One region of the Varunaivibrio sulfuroxidans genome, then DNA from elsewhere that is predicted to be linked to it. Evidence: riboswitches for the same ligand, from Rfam matches in the RefSeq annotation. Region 1 holds a riboswitch; the other holds the start of a gene.
The links. Region 1 has a riboswitch for cobalamin ahead of cbpA (modified peptide precursor CbpA). Riboswitches for the same ligand answer to the same signal wherever they lie in the genome.

Region 1 (3,411 bases):
GATCAGGCGGAAGGCGTAGCGCGCTTGTTCCTTGTAAAAGGTGCAAAATGCGCCGATCCGGTCCATCGCCCCGTTCATTTCATGGGCCTCGGCGGGACAGGGCGCGCCGCAGAAGTGGCGAATCGAACACCCGGCGCAGGCCGGTATCGCCTCGCAGGTCCTTTCGGTGACGGCGCGAAACGGCGCGCTGTCCAAAACCGACGGGATGTCGTCGGTGAACAGGTTGCCGCCGTTGAACGCCGGTAGGCCGATGAACTCGCTGCATGGGAACAGATCGCCCCCCGCACCGAGGGCGAAGAAGCTGCGCCCGCCGCCGCACGGCGAAATATCGCACATCAAGCGCCGCGCCGTCGGGGCCAGCATGGCGATCAGGATGTTGGCGAAATTGGCGACCACCATCTTGCGTCCGGTCTCGCGGTAAAGTCCATGACTGCGTTCGAGCGCGGCGATGAAGCGGGCGGCGAGATTTTCCTCGTGCGAACGCAGGGGGCGCGCGCCCGCCATGGTGCAGCGCAGAACGTTCAACATGCAGGTCGGAACCTCATTTTGGTGCAAAAAGTCCACCATCTCGATCAAATGGTCCTGGTTTTCGCTGCTCATGGTGCAGATCACGCTCCAACCCTCGTAACCGCGCAGGCGCGCCATGGCGGCCTCGACGGCATCGAAAACGCCGCGCCCGCCCCAGGTTTTGCGGGTTTTGTCGGCAATGGCGCTTTGCGCGGCGTCCAGCGACAGGCCGACCGAACAGCGCATCTCCTTTAGGAAGGCCACCGCGTCGTCGTCCAGCAAGGTGGCGTTGGTCTGCACGCCGAAGCGGAAATCGTCGCGAAAAGCCTCGATGCCTTTGAAGACGGCGTCGCGGTTCAGTAACGGTTCGGCGCCGTGGAAAATAACTTGAGGCAAGCGGCCCTCGGGGACGGTGGTGGCGAAATAGTCCTTCAGACGGGCGAGGGCGTCGATCAGCTTATGCGCCGACATATGTTCGCCGTGTTTGCGCATTTCGCCGGGGATATAGCAGTAAGAGCAGTTTAGGTTGCACCGCTCGGTGGGATTGAAATAAACGGCCGACGGTTTCAGATGAAAGCGCAGCATGTCCATTTCCCCGTTCAATGTCTCATGGGTGTCGTCGTAAAGACGGCTGAGACGGGGAGGGATCGCCGTTTTCGCATGGTTCGATGTGTCCACCAGGGCCCACAACGCGCTGTCCGGTTCGATCAGCGCCCGATAGCGCGGATGGTCGATGTCGAAGACGTGAAACCGGGGCGGCGCGTCGGCCGCTCCGCGGTGGTCTCGGGTCCTTTCGGAGCCCGAGACCGCGGCTTTGTCAAACGCGTTCATTGCGGAACCTGTCGATCCATCAAAATGTAATGGGACAGTCCGGTCCCGTCTGCGTCGCACGATTTGCGCCGGGCGATCAGGGGGGAGATCAGAGGGGCGCCTTGGGTTTCGTCGCGGACATCGGCGGCGGGGTCATCGACGGCGGAATTTTCCCGGGTCGGCGTGGTGGATACGGAGGTCGAGGTGTTGCGCATTGGTCATCTCCCGTGACAAATAAAAAAAGGGCCTCAGCAGACGCACGCGCCCACCGATTCCCTTTGCCATCGGGTATCGACCCTTAAGGTTCCATTTTTCCGGTTCGTCTTCTGGCTTTCGGGCGAATAATGAAGGACTGGCCTTCCCAATCGGCGTCGCCGATCAGTGACCGGGCGTAAAGCCCACATCCCCCAAACCCGATTACAGCGGCGGGACCGCCACGGACTTTCACCGTGTTCCGTTAACCGTGAGTACAGGGATAAAACCAACCCGTCGAAAAATCAAGGAGAACGCCTCCCGTCCCGTAGGGATTTGTGAAAAATGCCCCACGAGCGTCGTCGAAGACTTTTGCGAGTGAACGGCTCTTCCGGCAAGTCTTCTCCTCGGCTTGTGACATTTTGCACAAACCAGACGCATCAGATGAAGAGGTCCTGACCCTAGTGTGCGTGGCGGTGGTGCTCATCGGGATAATGGGAATGCGAGTGCCGTACGGGCTCGTGTCTGTGGCGATGAATATGAGATCCATCGGGGTGGGTCTCGTGGTCGTGCTGGTGGTGTTTATCATCGTGGACATGGGCGTGCGTGTGTTCCACCGCGGCGTGTTTATGCTCGTGTGCGTGGTTCTCCGTAATGTGAAGCCAAACCCCGAAGGCCATCAATCCACCGGCGAAAACAAGCGAGAAGCTTACCGTATCGCCAAGCAGAGGGACGGATATGATTGCCCCGACAAAGGGGGCGGTGGAAAAATACGCCGCCGCTCTGGATGTGCCGAGTTCCCGCAAGGCCAGCACGAATAACGCAAGACTGACGCCGTACCCTAAAAAACCGACGACGCCGGATAGTGCAAGGGTTGGAATTGAGGGGATGTTCGCGCCTAACAGGAGGGCGAGAAAAACGTTGGTCGCGCCGGCGACGAGCCCTTTGATCGCGGAAATCTGGAACGGGTCCGATAGCGAAACCTTTCGCGTCAGGTTGTTGTCTATGCCCCAACACAAGCACGCCGCCAATATGGCCAACGGGGGCCAGGGGGAACGCACGGCGATCGTTCCCGTCCACGAAAGGACGACGGCGCCCGATACGATGGCCGCCATGCCCAGCGCGATGCGCCGATCGAAGTTTTCTCGGAAAACCCACCACGCGAGGAGAGCCGTAAAAACCCCCTCCGCGTTGAGCAAAAGCGAGGCGGCGGATGCGGACGTTCCCGACAAACCCCACATGAGAAAAACGGGACCGGCGATACCTCCCGTGACGACGGCGCCGGCCATCCATGGCCAGTCGGAACGGGTCAACGCGTCACCCCGAGAGGCGCGAACGATCCTGACAATGGAAAGGCCGATCCCCGAACCAAGATAAAGAAGCCCGGCCAAAAGCCACGGGTTCGTGTCCGCCAGCAACATTTTCGCCAACGGCGTGCTGGCTCCGAAAAGAACGGCGGCGGCGAACGCAAAAGCAATTCCGATACGATCAAGCTTCATGATGCCGTCCAACGCGTCAAATCCGCGCGCCGCCCACGGCCGCGCTTCCAATTGAGAGCAATTTAATTGAGAGCAATTTAATTGAGAGCAATTTAAAGGAAGAGCGTCTATCTCCCAAGGGGTTTTAATGCGCAGGCGAGGGGCGTTCGAGGCCACCCGACATCGCATGCCCATCGGAACCATGAGCGAAGCGAATTGGCGTGAGATTTAAAAAATGGCGGAGAGACAGGGATTCGAACCCTGGGTACGCAAGCGCACAACGGTTTTCGAGACCGCCCCGTTCGACCACTCCGGCATCTCTCCGCAGCGTGGCCTTGCCGAGTGGACCCGGCAGGGGGAACGGGGCGCAACCTAGCCGAAACGATGATCCGTTGCAAGCGGGTCAATGAAGAAGAGCACCGTT
Region 2 (3,411 bases), 860 kb from region 1:
GTCGATGCCATTGGTGCTCAGGCCATAGGCCGGAAACAGGTGACCGGAGGTCGATGCCGCGTCGGAAAATGCGAACGATTTACCTCTGACGTCATCGAGCGAGGCTATTCCCGAACCCGGCCACGTGACGATGCTGGCGGTGTAGGTCGAGGGCTTACCGTCTGGGGTGGCGAAAGTCGCGACGGCCTCGGCCCCGGCGACCTGATGGGCGAGCACATAGCCGAGCGGACCAAACTGCGCGATTTCCAGCTTGTTGTTGCGCATCGCCTCGATCTCGGCGGTGTAGTTGGTGGTGATCAGCACCTTGACCGTGCAACCGATCTTCTCGCCGATCAGTTTGCCGAGGTTCTTATAAACAGGCATCAAATGGGCCGACGATTCGTAAGGCTCGACGGCGAAACGGACGACGCCGTTGTTGGGGCAATCGGCCGAGGTGGCCATGGCCGAGGCGGCGGTGGCGGCCATGGTGGCCATCGCACCGGCGGCGATGACGGCGACACGAAGCTTCATTTTTTTCTCTCCCGTGATGTGATCTATCGGCGTGAACCGTTCCCCTTCGCCGCCCCCTGGATCGGAACGCGAAGCGATGGCGGCATAGGCGTTAACGGGAGGAAGTCTAGTTGCGCGGCGTTGCGGTTTTTGAATGAAACTGTGAACGCTCAATTACACTTTTGTGTTCGAACGGGCGCCATGACCGAACCGTCTCGAAAGAGTGGACCCGCGCGCGCGTAAGCGAGGTTTGAAGCCTGTGATAAGGTCAAAAAAACGCCGCCTGGACCATCACGGCCAAGGCGGCGTTTTTTCTGGAAAAGTGGATTTACGAGCCGGCGATATTCAGTTCTCGAACCGCGAACAAACGCGAGACAAAGGATGAATTTTCTATTTTTTTCAATCCTTTGACGATGGTCCACGTAAACACGGGTTCAAGCGCCACGAGCACAAGATAGGAACTGGCGAACTTCAGCCAAGCCATAAAGTGCGCCTCGCCGCCGCCGACCGTCAGCCAGAACCCGACCATCGCGGTGACACCGGAATAATACATCGCATCCAATTTAACGATACGCGCCCACGAAATTTGCGGCGCATCGCCGCCGGCGAAATAACGCCGCCCGCCGCCGTAATGCACGGCCAGCAACGGCACGATTAATGACAGCGAATTAACCCCCAGATTGACCAAATCCCAGGGCGAGAAGACCAAGCCCTGAAGCAGCAACCCGATGGCGAACCCCAACAGCGTCGGTATAAACCCGAGCGTCAGGTACATCGCCATCGCACCGACGAAATGCAGTTCGGACGGACCGACCTGCATGTGGAAGCTCTGCATGAAAAGGGTGAAGAAAACCGCGGCGACCAAAGGCTTGGCCACCGACCAGGGGTTTTTAATCGAAATTTTGATATGTTCCTTGAGGGCCCATCCGGCAATAGCGAGCGCGCCGACATTGGCCATGGCGACTTTTACGGGCGTCACGAAACCCGGTTCGATATGCATTTTACTTTCCTTTACGTACCCACCGTACAAAAACATGGCCGCCACCCCTATACGGCGGCCGGCTAAAACCATGGCAGGTCTCCTGGCTCACGGATCATCGCGAGGCCCTTCCCCTTCCCGGCGAAAAATCGCCAGTGGGTTTACGAAAGGCCGCTACCGTTCACAGTTGCGGGGGCAGCCACGGATCGGGACCCGTCGAGGTCTTCCCTACCGTGTTCCCTTTTCATCTCACGGGCTTTGCCCTTGAGAAACCAATGGTCATTATTGTCTATCAGAGTTCATCGCGCGCGGCAACGCCCAGCCCATGAAAAAGAGACATCCGGCCGCAAAGGGCCGGATGTCTCTCACATGTCATTAAGGTCTTATCATTAAGGCCTGGGGTTTGTTATTTTTCGTAAACCTCTTTAATCGCCTTGATTGTCGCGGCGTAGTCATCGCCCTTGAAAACAGCGCTTCCGGCGACCAAGACGTTGGCGCCGGCCTCGACGACCGCCTTCGCGGTGCCGGCGTTGACGCCGCCGTCCACCTCCAGTTCGATCGGGCGGGCGCCGATCATCTCTTTGACCGCGCGAATTTTATTGAGCGCCTCGGGAATAAACCCCTGCCCGCCGAAGCCCGGATTGACGGACATGATCAAGATCAGATCGAGACGGTCGAGGACATGTTCGATGACATTGATCGGGGTATGCGGGTTTAGCGACACCCCGGCCTTTTTTCCCAGATCCTTAATCACCTGGAGCGAACGATCGAGATGCTTATCGGCCTCGGCATGGACGGTAATGATATCGGCGCCCGCCTTGGCATATTCTTCGAGATAGGGCTGGGCCGGGTCGATCATCAGGTGGACATCGAAAACTTTCTTCGTCCACGGACGAATGCACTGGATCACCGGCGGGCCGAAGGTCAAATTGGGAACAAAATGACCGTCCATGACGTCGATATGGATATAGTCGCATCCCGCATCGTCGATGGCTTTGACCTCGGGGCCCAGTTGGGCGAAATCCGCGGACAGAATGCTAGGGGCGATTTTAACGGTCATGGCGGCCTCTCTGTTGTTTTAGGTTATTGATATAATTAAGACTATCGCGTTCATACTATTTCGTTAGCGCCATGAAAAGTTGCGGCAACCTTTCTGGCAAGCGCTCGACACGGTCGATAACCGTGTAGCGGTTGGCGAAAATATCGCGAACGTAATTATCCGCATCGGGGTCGAGATTGATACAGTACGTATAAATACCGTCACGGTCTAATTCTTGAACCGCCTTTCGGGTGTCTTCGATGAGCAGGCGGTCTTCCTTCACGTCAATATCGGACGGCTCGCCATCGGTAAGGACCAGCATCAGCTTTTTGTCGGCTTTGCGGGCCGACAAATAGTGCCCACCGTGACGCAAGGCCGCACCCATCCGAGTCGAGTACCCGGCCGCCATCGCCGCCAAGCGCGCCTTCACCGTGTCGTCCCACTTTTCCCCGTAGCCCTTGATATGCTGATAGCGCACCTCATGGCGCGTATTTGAGGAAAATCCCGCGATGGCGAAGGTATCGCCCAAACCGTCGATCGCCCAAGCCAACAGCGCCACGGCCTCTTGGCTCAATTCGAGAATACTCTGGCTCCCCCCCGGCGGCACATGGTCGAGCGATTCGGACAGATCGAGAAGAAGCAAAACCGCGATATCCCGACCGTCGTGACGATGGCTCATCGTAATGCGCGGGTCGGGCGTGCACCCACTTTTAAAATCGAGCAGAGAGCGCAACGCCACATCCAGGTCGAGTTCACTGCCGTCCTCCTGAAAACGAATTCGGACGTAGCGCTGAGGCTTTAGCAGGTCCATCAATTTCTTTAATTGCTTCGCCAAAGCGGCGTGCTTAACAAGCAGATCATCTATACGCGCCGGGTCGGCACTGGGATGGAGGCTTTCGTACAA

Region 2: it holds a riboswitch for cobalamin, as region 1 does, so the genes downstream of both, P3M64_RS02595 (energy-coupling factor ABC transporter permease) here and cbpA (modified peptide precursor CbpA) in region 1, are expected to answer to the same signal.

The regions. Positions count from the first base shown of each region.
Region 1 covers NZ_CP119676.1:2,782,452-2,785,862, forward strand. The annotation lists gene cbpB (peptide-modifying radical SAM enzyme CbpB) at 1-1,338, opposite strand, end outside; gene cbpA (modified peptide precursor CbpA) at 1,335-1,532, opposite strand; cobalamin riboswitch at 1,617-1,798, opposite strand; gene P3M64_RS13060 (DMT family transporter) at 1,971-3,008, opposite strand; tRNA gene P3M64_RS13065 (tRNA-Ser) at 3,224-3,311, opposite strand.
Region 2 covers NZ_CP119676.1:573,998-577,408, forward strand. The annotation lists gene P3M64_RS02590 (phosphate/phosphite/phosphonate ABC transporter substrate-binding protein) at 1-510, opposite strand, end outside; gene P3M64_RS02595 (energy-coupling factor ABC transporter permease) at 818-1,561, opposite strand; cobalamin riboswitch at 1,545-1,761, opposite strand; gene rpe (ribulose-phosphate 3-epimerase) at 1,875-2,528, opposite strand; gene P3M64_RS02605 (nitric oxide reductase activation protein NorD) at 2,584-3,411, opposite strand, start outside.